2 regions of the Tatumella sp. UBA2305 genome follow, and region 1 is predicted to be linked to the other one. Evidence: predicted binding sites of a transcription regulator. Region 1 holds the regulator's gene; the other holds the start of a gene.

Region 1 (9,202 bases):
GTAAATCCACCCTGTTATCCTTGTTGAAAGGTGAGATGACCAGTGATGCCGGAAATGTCAGCTTCCCCGGGAACTGGGCGTTAGCCTGGGTGAACCAGGAAACGCCGGCATTGAATCAGCCAGCCATCGAATATGTCATAGACGGTGACAGAGAATACCGCCAACTGGAACGTGAACTAGCTCTGGCTAACGCAGAAAATGATGGCAATAAAATTGCCTTATTACATGGCAAACTGGATGCGGTGCAGGCCTGGACGATTCAGTCCCGTGCGGCCAGCCTGTTGAATGGATTAGGATTTAGCCAGCAGCAATTACAGTCACCGGTCAAAGACTTCTCCGGTGGATGGCGGATGCGACTTAATCTTGCTCAGGCGCTGCTTTGCCGTTCCGATCTGTTATTACTCGATGAACCCACTAACCACCTCGATTTAGATGCTGTCATCTGGCTTGAGCGCTGGCTTAAAAGTTATACCGGGACATTAATCCTGATTTCCCACGATAGGGATTTTCTGGATCCAACAGTGAATAAAATTCTGCATATTGAGCAGGAAAATCTGTTCGAATACACCGGTAACTACAGTGATTTTGAACGTCAGAGAGCCACCCGTCTGGCTCAGCAACAAGCCCTTTATCAAAGCCAGCAGGCTAAAGTTGAACATCTTCAGCACTACATTGACCGCTTCAGGGCCAAAGCGACTAAAGCCCGTCAGGCACAGAGCCGGATAAAAATGCTGGAGCGGATGGAGCTGATTGCCCCTGCTCATGTGGATAACCCGTTTAGCTTTCAGTTTCTGCCGCCGGAAAGCTTACCTAATCCTTTGCTGAAAATGGAAAAAGTCACAGCCGGGTATGGCGAGAAAGTGATTCTTAACTCGATCAAACTGAATCTGGTCCCGGGATCGCGGATTGGTTTACTGGGGCGGAATGGCGCAGGAAAATCGACGTTAATTAAATTACTGGCAGGAGACTTAATCCCTCAGCAAGGCGAAGTCACGCTGGCAAAAGGGATAAAACTTGGCTATTTCGCCCAGCATCAGCTGGAATATCTCAGGGCCGATGAATCTCCTTTGCAACATTTACAACGTCAGGCCCCGCGGGAAACAGAACAACAGCTCAGGGATTATCTCGGTGGGTTCGGGTTTCAGGGTGATAAAGTCAAAGAAGTCACCGGACGATTTTCCGGGGGAGAAAAGGCACGTCTGGTTTTGGCTCTGGTGGTCTGGGAACGACCCAATTTGCTGCTGCTGGACGAACCGACCAACCACCTCGATCTGGACATGCGTCAGGCACTCACTGAAGCACTAATTGATTACGAAGGTGCATTAGTCGTGGTGTCTCACGATCGGCATCTGATTCGTGCCACCACCGATGAACTTTATCTGGTAGACACCGGAAATGTCGCGGTATTTGATGGCGATCTGGATGATTATCAGCAATGGCTCACCACTCAGCAGAAAAACAGTGCTGCCGGGGAGTCCACCAAATCAGATCAGGAAAACAGCGCCCAGGCCCGTAAAGATCAAAAAAGACGTGAAGCTGAGTTGAGGGCACAAACCCAGCCTTTACGTAAAAAAATCGAGCAGCTGGAAAAACGGATATCGGTACTGCAGAACACTCTCAGCGAAAATGAGCAATTACTCAGTCAACCCGATATCTATGAACAATCGAGGAAAACTGATTTAACTGCGGCCCTGAAAGTTCAGGCAGAAAATCAGTCTGCTCTGGAAGAATGTGAAATGGAATGGCTTGAGATGCAGGAGCAACTTGAAGCGATGAGTTCTGCACCCCGCTGAAAATGTCACCAGGTTCAGAAGAGCTAGCAGTCGGCTGCCAGAGTCCTTGTTGCAGGTTGTGTCTGATACCACGACCTGCCATGACACCAGAAAAGACAGGGTATGGCAGAGCTGATGACCGACTGGCAGAAGATATTTATAACCAGATCAGGATGACGCAGGATGCGGTCAGTAATCCCATACCAATGTTAAAAATTGTCCAGGACTGACGGCTCTTTAGCCAACGGCTGATAAAGGTACCAAAACCGAGCCAGATCACGCCGGCGACGATATTCACCAGAAACATCGCGAAACTGATGGCCAACACCGATGAACGGTAGTTGACACCTGCGAGACTAAAACTTGCCACCGCACCCAATGACATCAACCATGCTTTGGGATTAATTAACTGCAATAATCCCCCCTGCCAGAATGGCATTGCCTTTGCGGATACTGCGGAATTATCGATATCCAGTGCTTCATAAGGAGCACTGCCTATTTTCCATGACAGCCAGAGTAAATACAGGCTTCCAGCAACTTTCAGCAATAAATGGAGAGCAGGATAGACCAGAATAAGGCCACCAATCCCAAAGGCCACCATGAGCAACATGACCTGCATGCCCAGCATAATGCCGAGCATCAGTGGAAATGACCGGATGAAACCAAAATTGGCGCCGGAGGCGGTAAGTAACATATTATTAGGGCCTGGTGTTATTGCCGCGACCCAAAGAAAGCCAAGTAACGAGAGAAATAATCCCATTTCCATGCGTGACACCATTCCTGTCTCAGGATTAAATTAACCTTTGAAACTATACAGTGAGTTATGGATCAGACAAGACCCGACGGTATGAAAATTTGTCGTAACGCAGCGGAGGAATTTACACCTATTCCTCAGTTGAAAAACCCTCATATTCAGACTCTTCTGCCAAGGATCCTGCGACGTATTGTGCGGATAAAACCCTACTGGCAGAGGCTTGAATTACCTGATGGTGATTTTGTTGATCTTGCCTGGAGCGAAAACCCGCAACATGCTCTGCATAAATCGCGGGCGGTTATTTTTCATGGACTTGAAGGAAGCGTTAACAGTCCTTATGCGCACGGATTACTGTCCTCATTTCAGAAACGCGGCTGGCTCGGTGTGGTAATGCATTTTCGGGGTTGCAGCGGTGAATCCAATCGTCGGAAACAGAATTACCACTCCGGAGATTTTGCCGATGCCAGCTATTTCTTACGCTGGATGAGGCAGACTATGGGGCAGGTTCCGACCGCCGCCACCGGCTTTTCTCTGGGCGGTAATATGCTGGCCTGCATGATGGGTTCACAGGGCAACGACTGCCTGCTGGACGCCGGCGTCATTGTTTCCGCTCCGCTGATGTTAGAGCCCTGTAGCTTTAAGCTGGAACAAGGGTTTTCGCGCTTCTACCAGTTCTACCTTCTGACACAGATGAAAAAGAACGTTCGCCGGAAACTTAAAGCTTATCCAGGGTTACTGGATATCACCGCCGAAAGACTGAATAAGATTCACCGGTTGCGGGAGTTTGATGATGAAATCACGTCAAAAAATCATGGTTTCATAGACGCTACTGACTACTATCGTCGTGCGAGTGGCATGCCTCTGTTATCTGGTGTCGAAAAACCAATGCTGATCATTCACGCTGAGGATGATCCATTCATGGTGCCGGATGTGATACCTAATCCGGAACATCTGTCGCCGAGCATCACTTATCAGTTGTCCCCATATGGTGGGCACGTTGGCTTTGTCGGAGGATCTCTGACTCGTCCGGTCATGTGGCTTGAACAACGCATTCCGCAATGGCTTTCAACCTGGCTGGATAAATAATCGTGATCATTCCCTGGCAACAAATCTCCCCTGAAACCCTGGATAACCTGATCGAGTCCTTTGTGCTCAGAGAAGGCACCGATTATGGCGAATATGAGCGTACACTGGCTGAAAAAACAGCGGATATTCGTCAGCAATTGAGTGCAGGGAAAATTGTCGTCGTTTGGTCAGAATTACATGAATCTGTAACTCTGATGCCTGCCAGTGATTTCAGGGCTGAGTAGTAACTTCTCCTTACTGACAGATGACACACGCTGCCAGACATGCTAACAATGCTGTCAGCCGTATCGGTCCAGGGAGCAAATTTTCATGTCCGCCAGACATCCTATTATTGCTGTGACCGGATCCAGCGGGGCCGGTACCACAACGACCAGCCTTGCCTTCCGTAAAATATTCCAGCAACTCAACATTCATGCCGCTGAGCTGGAAGGTGACAGCTTTCACCGCTACAGCAGACCAGAAATGGATGTTGCCATCCGCAAAGCCCGTGACTTAGGGCGACATATCAGTTACTTCGGCCCCGAGGCGAACGACTTCTCATTGCTGGAACAGACCTTTAACGAGTACGGCCTGCAGGGTACCGGCCGTTCACGAAAATATCTGCACACCTATGATGAAGCGGTGCCCTGGAAACAGGTCCCCGGAACATTTACTCCCTGGCAGCCACTGCCGGACAATACGGACGTGCTGTTTTATGAAGGTTTACACGGTGGAATTGTCACTGAACAGCATAACGTTGCCGATAAAGTGGACCTGATGGTAGGCGTAGTGCCTATCGTGAACCTGGAATGGATTCAGAAACTTGTCAGGGATATGCGTGAACGAAGCCACTCCAGAGAAGCAGTGATGGATTCAGTGGTACGCTCAATGGATGATTATATTAATTACATCACTCCACAGTTCTCACGCACCCACATCAATTTCCAGCGGGTACCGACTGTCGATACGTCTAATCCTTTCGCCGCCAAAACCATCCCTTCACTGGATGAAAGTTTTGTCGTGATCCATTTTCGTGGTCTGGAAGAAATTAACTTTCCCTATTTACTGGCCATGATCCAGGGTTCGTTTATTTCACATATCAATACACTGGTGGTGCCTGGCGGGAAAATGGGGCTGGCCATGGAATTGATTATGACTCCCCTGGTCAAACGACTCATGGAAGAGCGTTGCCTCAACTAAGGTCACGGGTGCTACCTGGCACCCGTGACCGCCTTGTTAGCGATTAATCACTTCAAAACTATGGGTAATGTTCACTCCTTTACCCAACATTAAAGATACGGAACAATACTTTTCTGCAGATAGCGTTACTGCCCGTTCAACGACGTTATCCGAAAGATTATGGCCGCTGACAATAAAATGCAGATTGATATGGGTAAACAAGCGAGGAGCTTCTTCACGACGTTCAGAAGTCAGCCTGACCTCACAATCAGCAACCTCATGGCGGCCTTTCTGCAGAATAGAGACCACGTCAATGGCACTGCAACTTCCGGTTGCCATAAGGACCATTTCCATCGGACTGGGTGCCTTATCGCCTGAGTTTCCATCCATCAGAACCTGGTGTCCGGACGCAGACTCCCCGATAAAGTTCAGTCCTTCGACCCATTTCACACGTGCCTGCATTATGCTCACTCTCAATTGTTAAAATTTCCGCCAGATTACTCCTTCAGAGTATAAACAGCAATCTGCCCCAAATGACAAAAGTCAGACAAGACAACAGGAGACAGTTTCGTCAGGGTGTGCTACAAACAGAGGGTAGAGTTTTTTTACCCGATGACAACTATGGCTAAACGAGCAGGATCGTCAGAAAGGAGCCTGACTGATTGTCGTGAATGCCAGCCGAAAATGCCCTATGATTTCAGCGCCCCACAGGAGCTTACCCCCTGTGTTTCCGGCACGATTACAACAGAGGATAGAAGAGAATGGTTCTTGGTAAACCACAAACAGACCCTACATTAGAATGGTTCCTGTCCCATTGTCATATTCACAAATACCCCTCCAAGAGCACACTTATCCATCAGGGTGAGAAAGCGGAAACCCTTTACTACATTGTTAAGGGCTCCGTCGCAGTTCTGATTAAAGATGAAGAAGGAAAGGAGATGATCCTCTCTTATCTGAATCAGGGCGATTTCATTGGAGAGTTGGGATTATTTGAGGAAGGTCAGGAACGAAGCGCCTGGGTACGTGCCAAAGTGGCATGTGAAGTTGCGGAAATTTCATACAAGAAATTTCGCCAGCTCATCCAGGTCAATCCCGAAATTTTAATGCGCTTGTCATCTCAGATGGCCCGGCGCCTGCAGGTCACTTCTGAAAAAGTAGGCAACCTGGCCTTCCTTGACGTGACTGGCCGTATCGCTCAGACGCTACTTAACCTGGCACGACAGCCGGATGCTATGACTCACCCGGATGGAATGCAGATTAAAATTACCCGTCAGGAAATTGGCCAAATCGTCGGCTGCTCCCGCGAAACAGTAGGACGTATTCTTAAAATGCTGGAAGATCAGAATCTCATCTCCGCGCATGGAAAAACGATCGTCGTCTACGGCACCCGTTAATTTGTGATATGCACGGCAGGCCCCTGCCGTGTTCCGTTTTACTGTCTACCTGCGGTTGTATCTGATGTGGCGCAGAATTATTTATCATCCGGAAGTCAATTACGCACTGCGTCAAACGCTGGTCCTCTGTCTACCCGTTGCGATTAGCTGGCTGGCGGGAGATCTGCAAAAAGGGCTGCTCTTCTCGCTGGTTCCCGCATGCTGTAATCTTTCCGGGCTGGACACTCCGCACCGTCATTTTTTTAAGCGCATTATTATTGGTGGATCGTTGTTTGCCTTCAGCAGCTTTCTGCTGCAATGGTTGTTGCAACATAATGTCCCACTACCATTTATTGTCGGAATTTTACCTCTGCTGATTGGTGTTTGCGGCGAAATCAGTCCATTACATGGCCGTCTGTTGCCGGGTGCGTTGATCGCCATGACTTTTACGCTCAGTCTGGCTGGAAGAATGCCGGTATGGGGCCCGCCACTATTATATGGCGGCGGAACATTATGGTATGGACTGTTTAACTGGTATTGGTTCAGACTGTCAAAAGATCAGCCGCTGCGGGAAACTCTTAGCCTGCTGTACCGTGCACTGGCTAACTATTGTGAAGCGAAATACGCACTACTCAGCAGTAACGATTATGATAAATCGCTGCCCGAACTGTTGAATTATCAACAAAAAGTTGTCGATCTGATAAATACTGGCTATCAGCAAATTCATATGCTTTCGGCGGAAAAAAACAGCCGCGAACGCTATTTAATCCGGACATTTATGATGGCCGAAGATTTGCAGGAACACATTTCTGTCACTCTTAGCCAGAGCAAAGATGTCAGGGAACTGGTGGAAAAAAGCCAGTCAGCGGACATAATCAAGCGTAATGCCGGGCAGGTGGCTGAGCAGTTAAGAAAGACAGCGGACAATATCCTGTATCACCAGATACCCGGCAAGTTTTCGATGAGTGAATCCCTGGAAGAGTTACAGAATATCGCCCGTCGGTATCCTGACAATCCTGTCGGACAATTTTACTCTTATCACTTCAGTAAAATAGCCAAAGTGCTGCAATCAGGGATGCCGCTTTATCGCCGTGATATTATGGCAGATACTCAGCGTCGTTTACCTTTTTGGCCGGCGTTACGCAGCTATTTGTCATTTAAATCGACGGCTCTGCGTACTGCAGGACGTTTCTCCGTGATGCTGATGGCAGCCAGTATGTTGGCCCTGTCGCTGAATATGCCAAAACCTTACTGGGTACTGATGACCATTATTCTGGTCAGCCAGAATGGTTATATCGCCACCCGGGTACGAATCCAACACCGTGCCCTTGGCACATTTGCCGGGCTTATTATTGCGGCCTTATCATTGAAGCTATCTACCCCGGAACCGGTCATCCTGCTCACGATGCTGGTGATTACACTGTTCAGCTATCTTTTCTCACGCCAGTATTACGGATGGGCGACGATTGGTTTTACCGTGACCGCGGTATACAGCCTGCAGTTATTATCACTGAATGGGGTGAATTTCCTGGTTCCCCGGCTGCTGGATACGCTGATGGGCTGCCTGATTGCCTTTGCCGGGATGGTTTGGCTATGGCCACAATGGCAAAGTGCGTTATTACGTAAAAATGCTCAGGATGTGCTGGAGACCTACCAGACCGCCTTACAAATCCTGCTTGGACCTGAACAAACTGCCGATGTGCTGGAAAATATCAGAATAAAAGCCAACCAGCGGCATAATGCCCTGTTTAATTCGCTGAATCAGGCCATGCAGGAACCCGGCTTTGATAACGAATACCTGAGTGAAATGCGCCTGTGGGTAACGCATAGCCAGTTCATCGTTGAGCATATCAATGTACTGACCACACTTGCCCGTGAACATACCATGCTGACTCCGAATCTTGCTCAGCGCTATCTGGAATCCTGTGAAATAGCACTGCAACAGTGTCAACAACGGCTCCGTTACCAGAATGATGAGGATCACAGTAATTTTGTCATGGATGCACCGGACAAAATTCCCCTCGGCCCGGTCACTATTATGGAAAGACAGCTGGATCAGATCTTGAGCCATCTTAAAGTGATGAAAACTATTTCGTCTATCGTCTGGCGTCAGCGTCCCCGTCACGGTCAGTGGCTGATAAGTAAAAATACCCACCCTGAACATAACAATAATGGCAGCCCAAAGGCTGCCAACAGAGACTAGTTTAGGCAAATATCTTTTCGGCAGCTTTTGCCAGACGGGACATTCCCTCACGGACATCCTGTTCAGGGATCACCAGGGACGGTGCAAAGCGAATAACCCCGGTACCGGCAGTCAGGATCATTACTCCCTCATCTGCTGCAGCATGCAGCAAATCACGGGCCTTCGACTGAAACTCTTCTTTCAGTGCGGCACCAATCAGTAAACCCTTGCCGCGGATTTCGCTGAAGACAGAGAAACGTTGATTAATTTTTTCAAGTTCTTCAACAAACCACTGACGACGCTGTTCAATTCCTTCCAGCACTTCTGGTGTGTTTATGGTATCCAATGCAGTTTCAGCAATGGCACACGCCAGAGGGTTACCTCCGTATGTCGTTCCGTGAGTTCCCGGAGACATTGCTGAGGCAATCTCTTCAGTAGTCAGCATTGCGCTGACAGGGAATCCGCCGCCTAATGCTTTGGCAGTGGTCAGAATATCAGGCGTAACTCCATAGTGTTCATAAGCGAAGAGTTTACCACTACGACCCATTCCGCTTTGCACTTCATCCAGGACTAACAATGCCTGATATTGGTCACAGAGCGCACGCAATCCCTGCATAAACTCAGGCGTGGCTGGTGTGATCCCCCCTTCGCCCTGGATGGGTTCCAGCACGACCGCACAGGTATGATCATCCATCACCGCTTTCACTGCCTCCAGGTCATTAAAAGGAACATGTACAATGTCTGCCGGTTTAGGCCCGAAACCATCAGAATACTTCGGCTGACCGCCGACCGATACCGTAAACAAGGTACGACCATGAAAAGCGTGATGGAAAGCGATAATTTTTGTTTTGTAAGGGCTGTGACGCACTGATGAATA
Region 2 (9,202 bases), on a different contig from region 1:
ATAGATTCCGCCAATATACTGAGAGTAATCTTCGGCGGCTGATTCATGGCACAACCGGGTGATCTCTTCGGCTTCATCCACCGCAGTATGGTCTTTCCACAGGATAAACATGGCATTCGGATTGGTGGCAAACTCTGGTCTCAGAGCCAGAACCTGGCCGCTGGCGTCCACGGGGGCCGGTGTTGATCCGGTCGTATCCACACCAATCCCGCTAATTTGCTGTCGTTGTTGGTCACTCAGCTTCGCTAAGGTCTGTTGCAGAGCACTTTCCATCGCTTCCAGATAATCACGCGGATGGTGGCGAAACTGGTTCAGCGTGGCATTGCAAAACTCCCCTTGTTTCCAACGGGGATACCAGGCCACACCTTCGGCAAGTTCTTTGCCATTTTCACAATCCACCGCCAGTGCACGGACAGAATCACTGCCAAAATCGAGCCCCAGTGTTAAAGACATAATCAAACTCCGCTCAGGTAGCACATGGGAAAACAGTAGGGGGCTGGCGGAAAAAGCGGTATGACTCTGCGGCTGTAGATATGGACAATTTTGCTGAGGTCATCAGAAGTGTGAGCTGGCGCGATTTGCTGAACAGAACCTTATCTATATTTGCTCTACGCAACGATTTTTCTGCTACAGGCAGGTTGCGAATAAATACCTATAAAAAACTCTACCCTACAAGCACGAGGTGACTTATGTGGAAACGTATTTTACTGGCAACGGCCATCTCCGCAGCCCTGACATCGGCAGCGATGGCTGAGAACCTGACCGTCGGTTTTTCTCAGGTTGGCTCTGAATCTGGCTGGCGGGCTGCAGAAACTACTGTGGCAAAACGTGAAGCTGAGAAGCACGGTATTACCCTGAAAATTGCGGATGGGCAGCAGAAACAGGAAAATCAGATTAAAGCGGTACGGTCTTTTATTGCTCAGGGTGTCGACGCCATATTTATCGCCCCGGTGGTACAAACCGGCTGGGAGCCGGTATTACGCGAAGCTAAAGATGCCGGAATTCCGGTATTCCTGCTCGACAGGGCGATTACCGTTAAAGACCCGTCGTTATACATGTCAGTTGTCACCGCCGATAACGTGCTGGAAGGGCGGCTGATTGGTGACTGGCTGGTAAAACATGAGGCCGGTAAGCAATGTAATGTGGTTGAACTGCAGGGTACCGTGGGTGCCAGTGTCGCCATCGACCGTAAAAAAGGTTTTGCTGAAGCGATTGCCGACCATCCGAACATTAAAATCATCCGTTCTCAATCCGGTGACTTTACCCGCAGCGGAGGTAAACAGGTGATGGAAAGCTTTATTAAGGCCGAGAACAACGGCAAAAATATCTGCATGGTGTTTGCCCATAACGACGATATGGCCATCGGTGCCATCCAGGCGATTAAAGAAGCCGGCCTGAAGCCCGGCAGCGATATCCTGACCGGTTCGATAGACGGTGTGCCGGATATCTACACCGCGATGCAGAAAGGTGAAGCCAATGCCAACGTCGAGCTGACGCCGGATATGGCCGGTCCTGCTTTCGATGCGCTGGAAAAATACAAAAAAGATGGCACCCTCCCGCCAAAAATTATCCGTACAGACTCCCGACTCTATTTACCGGCTGACGCCGCGGCGCAGTTAGCGAAAAAACAGGGGATGGGCTACTAACCGCCAGACCGCCTGGTCACAGGCGGTCTGCTGCCAGAGGAGAACCCTATGGAGCTGTCACAGGACACCGGCTTACTGACCTTGCAAAATATCAGTAAGCGTTTTCCGGGCGTCAAAGCGCTGGATGATGTGTCATTTTCTCTCAGGAAAGGCGAAATCATGGCGTTGCTGGGGGAAAATGGTGCAGGAAAATCGACACTGATTAAAGTGCTGACCGGGGTATATACCCGCGATCAGGGCAGCATATTGCTCAATGGCCGGGAAATTAATCCGCGCAGCACGGCTCAGGCACAGGAGTCTGGCATTGGCACGGTTTACCAGGAAGTGAATCTGCTGCCCAATATGTCGGTAGCCGATAACCTGTTTATGGGACGGGAGCCCCGGCGCTTTGGATTAATCGACCGTCGCACCCTCAACCGTAAAGCCAGTGAACTGTTGCGGGAATATGGTTTTGAACTGGATGTCACCGCCCCGCTGGGCGTATTTTCGGTGGCGATGCAGCAGATTATCGCCATCTGCCGGGCGGTCGATTTGTCCGGACAAATACTGATCCTGGATGAACCCACCGCCAGTCTGGATACCAGCGAAGTCGAAATGCTGTTCACCCTGATGGAAAAGCTGAAAGCGCGCGGGATGAGCCTGATCTTTGTGACCCATTTTCTTGATCAGGTTTACCGTATTACAGACAGGATCACGGTTTTACGCAACGGGCGTTATGTGGCGACGCGGGATACCGCGACATTACCGCAACTGGAGTTGATAAAACTGATGCTGGGCAGAGAACTACTCAGTACCTCGTTACAACGTCAGGGGCGGACCCTGCACAGCGAAAATCCGGTGGTCAGTTTCAGTCAGTACGGACGTAAAGGGGATATTGAGCCGTTCGATTTGGCGGTACGTCCCGGAGAAATCGTCGGGCTGGCCGGGCTGTTGGGCTCCGGTCGTACCGAGACGGCTGAGGTATTGTTCGGCATTCGCCGTGCCGATCAGGGGACCGCATCGATCCGTGGAGAATCGCAAAATATCCGTACCCCGGCGCGGGCTTCCCGGGCAGGGATAGGATTCTGCCCTGAAGACCGCAAAACCGATGGCATTATTGGTGCGGCCTCGGTCAGGGAAAATATTATCCTGGCCCTTCAGGCACAGCGCGGCTGGCTCCGGCCGCTCTCCCGCCATCAACAGACAGAAATTGCGGAACGACTGATCAAAAGCCTGGGGATCCGTACCCCGGATGCTGAACAGCCGGTAGAGCTACTGTCCGGGGGTAATCAACAAAAAGTCTTGTTGTCGCGCTGGCTGGTGACCCGCCCGCAGTTTCTTATTCTCGACGAACCAACCCGCGGTATTGATATTGGCGCCCATGCGGAAATCATCCGGCTGATTGAATCGCTGTGTGCCGACGGGCTGGCACTACTGGTGATCTCGTCCGAGCTGGAGGAGTTGGTGGGCTATGCCGACAGAGTGATTATTTTGCGTGATCACCGACAGGTGGCTGAGATCCCACTGGAACGGCTGTCGGTAGGGACGATCATGACCGCGATTGCCGACGGAGGAGGTCAGAATGGCTGAAATTCCTGAAACCGTAGTAGTGGCGGAGAAACATAAACGGCGCTGGCCGCCGGGGATTCCGCAAATTCTCGCCCTGATACTGGTGCTGATTATTGACAGCCTGGTGTCGGATAATTTCTTTTCAGTACAGATTCGTGATGGCCGGTTATTTGGCAGCCCGATCGATATTCTGAACCGGGCCGCTCCGGTCGCTATTCTGTCTCTGGGAATGACGCTGGTGATCGCCACCGGAGGAATCGATCTGTCGGTCGGAGCGGTGATGGCTATCTCCGGGGCAAGCGCCGTCAGCATGATGGTGGCGGGCCACTCACTGCCGGTGGTGGTGGGTGTCGCGTTACTCAGTGGTGTCGTTTGCGGCCTGTGGAATGGCATCCTGGTGGCGGTTCTTAAAATACAACCTTTCGTGGCGACACTGATCCTGATGGTGGCCGGGCGGGGAATTGCTCAGTTGATCACCCAGGGGCAAATCGTCACCTTTGATAATCCATCGCTGGCCTGGCTGGGATCTGGCGCCCTGGCGGGATTACCTGTGCCTGTGTGGATCACTTTATTTATCGCCCTGCTGACAGGGCTGCTGGTGCGTAAAACCGCGCTGGGTTTATTTCTTGAAGCTACAGGGATCAATCTGCGCGCAGCCCGTAATGCCGGGGTGAATGGTGCGGTGATAGTGATTGTCGCTTATGTGATTAGCGGGCTTTGTGCCGCGGTGGCCGGGATTCTGGTCGCCGCAGATATCCGTGCAGCAGATGCGAACAATGCCGGGCTGTGGCTGGAGCTGGATGCCATCCTGGCGGTGGTGATTGGCGGCACGGCACTGGCTGGCGGACGATTTAATCTGTTTCTGTCACTGGTCGGGGCGCTGATTATCCAGGCGATGAACACCGGGATTTTGCTGTCAGGATTCCAGCCGGAACTGAATCAGGTGGTAAAAGCCCTGGTGGTGATGGCGGTGCTGCTGCTGCAGTCTCCGCGGTTTCTGGCGCTGTTTACCCGGAGAGAACGCTGATGATTAAACGCTATTTACCTTTAATGATCACGCTGGTGGTCTTTGTCGCTGGCTATCTGTTTTGTCTGAGCCAGTATCCGGCGTTCGCGACGACCAGAGTGATTTGTAATATCCTGACCGATAATGCGTTTCTCGGGATTATTGCGGTGGGGATGACCTTTGTGATCCTCTCCGGCGGTATCGATCTGTCGGTAGGGGCAGTGATCGCCTTTACCGGGGTGTTTATCGCGCGGATGATCACTCAGTACCATATGGATCCATGGCTGGCATTTGCGATTATTCTGGTGGCTGGCGCGGCCTTCGGAGCAATGATGGGCTGGCTGATTGATGCCCTGAAGATCCCTCCGTTTATCATTACGCTGGCCGGGATGTTTCTGCTGCGTGGTTGTAGTTATTTGATCTCTGAAAACTCAATCCCGATTGACGATCCGCTGTATACCACCTTGTCCTCACTAAGCTGGAAGATTCCGGGAGGTGGGCGCCTCAGCCTGCTGGCGGTGATTATGCTGGTGGTGGTCGCTGGCGGGATCCTGCTGGCTCACCGCAGTCGCTTTGGTAACCAGGTCTACGCCATCGGCGGAAACCTGACCTCTGCCCGGCTGATGGGAGTATCGGTCCGGGCGACCACGCTGAAGGTCTATATGCTGTCAACCACCCTGTCAGTGTTGGCCGGAATTGTCTTCTCAGTATATACCTCTGCCGGCTATGCACTGGCGGGTGTCGGGGTTGAGCTGGATTCGATAGCCTCAGTGGTGATCGGTGGAACCTTACTGTCAGGCGGGGTAGGCACTGTGCTGGGGACTCTGTTTGGCGTACTGATTCAGGGCCTGATCCAGACATGGATTAATTTTGACGGCACGCTGAGCTCCTGGTGGACCAAAATTGCTATCGGAATTCTGTTGTTTGTGTTTATCAGTTTGCAGCGCCTGCTGACTTACTGGTGGAGCCGACAGAAAAATGCGCCGGTCCGTCGGTTAAGCTGATGGCTTATAACACAAGGCTGTTGATGACACCGTGGCAAGGGATTGCCCACTGAACCGGTAAAAAACAGCTATGCATAGCGATTAAGTGTTCTTTCCCTTTCCTCCGGGAATGGCCATAACTTCTGTGAAATATGGCTTTATTCCCTTTTTTATCCGATAAATGACCGAAATTGTGATCGACCTCAAATGTTATATAAAGGTTAATTTAGCTGAATGTATGGATAAATTCACTGTCATTGAGTGATGTGATTTTGCTCTCCCTTTCCTGAAGTAAACAACGATACAACTAACCCTGATTTTACCGGGGGGAGTGACCATTCGGCCAGGCGTAACTGCTGAAGTCCATTGTTCTGCCACCCGACATCGTGACCATTGCCGGAGAGAATGATGCGTAAATATACCCAACTGTTAGCTGCGTTTGGCCTGGCTGCCCTGATGTCCCATTCAGCATTGGCAGATACCCTGAAACTTGGATTTCTGGTCAAGCAACCGGAAGAACCCTGGTTCCAGACCGAATGGGCGTTTGCCGATAAAGCCGGCAAAGATATGGGGTTTAATGTCATAAAGATTGCGGTTCCTGACGGAGAAAAGACGCTGAATGCCATTGACAGCCTGGCGGCCAGCGGTGCCAAAGGCTTTGTTATCTGTACCCCGGATCCTAAACTCGGGGCCGCGATTATTGCTAAAGCCCGCAGTTACGATATGAAAGTGATTGCGGTAGATGACCAGTTTGTGAATGCCAAAGGTCAGCCGATAACGGCTGTCCCGCTGGTGATGATGGCGGCCACCAAAATCGGTGAGCGTCAGGGCCAGGAACTCTATAAAGAGATGCAGAAACGTGGCTGGGATGTGAAAGACACTGCGGTGATGGCGATTACCGCGGATGAACTGGATACTGCCCGACGTCGTACTACCGGCGCTATGGACGCCCTGAAAGCCTCGGGTTTCCCTGCTGCACAGATTTATCAGATTCCCACCAAATCAAATGATATTCCGGGGGCGCTGGATGCCGGTAATTCGTTACTGGTTCAGCACCCACAGGTTAAGCACTGGCTGATTGTTGGTATGAATGACAACACCGTATTGGGGGGTGTCCGGGCGACTGAAGGCCAGGGATTTAAAGCCGCAGATGTGATTGGTATTGGCATTAACGGAGTCGATGCCGTCAGCGAACTTTCCAAAGCGAAAGCCACCGGTTTCTACGGTTCTTTACTGCCGAGCCCGGATATCCACGGCTATAAAAGCAGCCAGATGTTGTTTAACTGGGTGACAAAAGATGAGCAACCGCCTGCATTTACCGAAGTTACCGATGTGGTACTGATTACCCGTGACAACTTTAAGCAGGAACTGAAGAAAAAAGGGCTGATGTAAACCACAGCCACGCTCCGTCGTCAGCAGTGGCGGAGCGTCAAAATTGCCATGTTGTCATTGACTGTGAGCGGGAGCCGTTATGATCAGAACCACCGCGCCTCTGGCGTTTCAGGGGATAGGCAAAAGTTTCCCCGGAGTTAAAGCGTTGCAGGATATCTCCTTCAGTTGTGAGCAGGGGCAGATCCATGCATTGATGGGCGAAAATGGCGCCGGCAAATCGACGTTACTGAAAATCCTCAGCGGCAGTTATACCCCCACCGAAGGAACGTTAATTCTTCAGGGGAAACCGGTGGCATTCAGTAATACCACCGAGGCTTTACAGGCGGGTATTGCCATTATTTATCAGGAATTGCATCTCGTGCCGGAACTGACAGTTGCCGAGAATATTTTCCTGGGTCAATTACCCGGTCAGGGTGGATTGTTAAATAAAAAGCTGTTGCGACAAAAAGCCCAACAGCAACTCAGCGCTCTCGGGATGACTATCGACCCGGAAACTCCGCTTAAATACCTGTCACTCGGCCAGTGGCAGATGGTGGAGATAGCCAAAGCGCTGGCGCGTGATGCGCAGGTGATTGCCTTCGATGAACCGACCAGCTCGTTGTCTGCCCGCGAAACTGAGCACCTGTTTCGTGTGCTCCGTCAACTGCGGGCACAGGGCAAAGTGGTGCTTTATGTCTCGCACCGGATGGAAGAAATTTTTGCCTTAAGTGATGCGGTGACGGTATTTAAAGATGGTCGCTACGTCTGCACTTTCGATGATATGACCCGGCTTAGTCATCAACAACTGGTGCAGGCGATGGTGGGTCGCGAGATTGGTGATATCTATGGTTACCAGCCGCGCCCCCTCGGTGAAACCCGTCTGAGGCTGGATAAATTCCATACCACCGGGGTGAAACAACCGGTTTCACTGCAGGTCCGTGCCGGGGAAATTGTTGGATTATTCGGCCTGGTCGGTGCCGGGCGGACCGAATTACTCAAAGGATTGTTTGGTGCCAGCAAAATACTTTCCGGTGAGGTGTGGCTCGAAGGGGCAAAACTCCGTCTGTCGCAACCCATTGATGCTATTCGTTCCGGCATTCTGCTCTGCCCGGAAGACAGAAAAGCTGACGGTATCATTCCCGTTCACTCGGTCAATGAAAATATCAATATCAGCGCCAGGCGGGAACATTTGTCGGCTGGCTGGCTGGTGGATAACCACTGGGAACTGGAGAACGCCGGGCAGCATATTCGTGGTTTAAAAATCAAGACCCCGACCGGTGAACAACAAATCGCCCGGCTCTCTGGCGGGAATCAGCAGAAAGCCATCCTCGGCCGTTGGTTATCCGAAAGCCATATTAAAGTGATGCTACTGGATGAGCCTACCCGCGGTATCGACGTGGGCGCTAAACATGAAATTTATCAGCTGATCTATCAACTGGCCTCGCAGGGCGTCGCCGTGCTGTTTGCCTCCAGTGACCTGCCGGAGGTGTTAGGACTGGCGGATCGTATTCTCGTGATGCGGGAAGGTGCCATTGCCGGTGAACTTTCTCATGACCAGGCGAGCGAACCTCAGGCGTTGAGCCTGGCGATGCCGGTGACCTCCGGACAACCGGCTGTTGTCTGAAATCAGGAGTTAACTATGACTAATTCAACTTCAACCCCTTCTGCCACTGCACCGCTGGCAGTGTCTTCCGGGCAACGCCTGAACCGGCTATGGAACAATTTTGGCATGTTGGTGGTGTTTGCATTGCTGTTTGTTGTCTGCGCTATTTTTGTCCCGAACTTTGCCACATTCATTAATATGAAAGGCCTGGGACTGGCCATGTCGATGTCAGGTATGGTGGCTTGCGGGATGTTGTTTTGCCTGGCCTCCGGTGATTTTGATCTGTCTGTTGCTTCGGTGATTGCCTGTGCCGGGGTGGTGACCGCAGTGGTGATGAACCTGACTGAAAATATGTGGATTGGCGTGGGAGCCGGTTTATTGCTGGGTTGTCTGACCGGATTGGTCAATGGGTTTGTGATTGCGAGGCTTAAAATTAATGCCCTGATCACGACGCTGGCGACGATGCAGATTGTCCGCGGTCTGGCTTATATCATCTCAGACGGTAAAGCGGTGGGCATTGATGATGATTCGTTTTTTAGCCTGGGATATGCCAACTGGCTGGGGGTGCCGGCACCTATCTGGCTGACGATTTTGACGATGGTCGTCTTTGGATTCCTGCTGAATAAAACCATTTTTGGCAGAAATACGCTGGCGATTGGTGGCAATGAAGAAGCCGCCAGACTGGCCGGGGTACCCGTTGTCCGCACCCGGATTATTATTTTTATCCTTTCCGGGCTGGTATCAGCCGCTGCGGGAATCATTCTGGCATCCCGTATGACCAGCGGCCAGCCGATGACATCGCTGGGCTATGAGCTGGTAGTGATTTCTGCCTGTGTGTTAGGAGGCGTTTCGCTAAAAGGTGGGGTAGGCCGCATTTCTTATGTCGTTGCCGGGGTATTAATATTGGGCACCGTGGAAAATGCCATGAATCTGCTGAATATTTCACCGTTTTCACAGTATGTCGTACGGGGGGCTATTTTGCTCGCGGCAGTTATTTTTGACCGCTATAAACAAAAAAGCTAAGTCTGAAAGTACGTGATTCACC

Evidence for each region. The regulator CRP, encoded in region 1, controls carbon source genes, mostly activating them, when cyclic AMP is high. The targets are predictions, from matches to a motif close to ATGTGANNNNNNTCACAT.
Region 2: the regulator CRP is predicted to act here: its motif matches at 5,375-5,392, upstream of B3Z23_RS17515 (arabinose ABC transporter substrate-binding protein).

The regions. Positions count from the first base shown of each region.
Region 1 covers NZ_DDVT01000018.1:172,472-181,673, reverse strand. Annotated here, with positions in the region: gene B3Z23_RS11840 (ABC transporter ATP-binding protein) at 1-1,793, shown strand, start outside; gene B3Z23_RS11835 (LysE family translocator) at 1,930-2,538, opposite strand; gene B3Z23_RS11830 (hydrolase) at 2,596-3,612, shown strand; gene B3Z23_RS11825 (YheU family protein) at 3,615-3,836, shown strand; gene B3Z23_RS11820 (phosphoribulokinase) at 3,922-4,791, shown strand; gene B3Z23_RS11815 (OsmC family protein) at 4,828-5,232, opposite strand; gene crp (cAMP-activated global transcriptional regulator CRP) at 5,532-6,164, shown strand; gene B3Z23_RS11805 (YccS/YhfK family putative transporter) at 6,229-8,346, shown strand; gene argD (bifunctional acetylornithine/succinyldiaminopimelate transaminase) at 8,348-9,202, opposite strand, start outside.
Region 2 covers NZ_DDVT01000025.1:54,809-64,010, forward strand. Annotated here, with positions in the region: gene B3Z23_RS17490 (ribulokinase) at 1-453, opposite strand, end outside; gene ytfQ (galactofuranose ABC transporter, galactofuranose-binding protein YtfQ) at 690-1,646, shown strand; gene B3Z23_RS17500 (sugar ABC transporter ATP-binding protein) at 1,695-3,215, shown strand; gene ytfT (galactofuranose ABC transporter, ATP-binding protein YtfT) at 3,208-4,221, shown strand; gene yjfF (galactofuranose ABC transporter, permease protein YjfF) at 4,221-5,204, shown strand; gene B3Z23_RS17515 (arabinose ABC transporter substrate-binding protein) at 5,592-6,575, shown strand; gene araG (L-arabinose ABC transporter ATP-binding protein AraG) at 6,655-8,178, shown strand; gene araH (L-arabinose ABC transporter permease AraH) at 8,194-9,180, shown strand.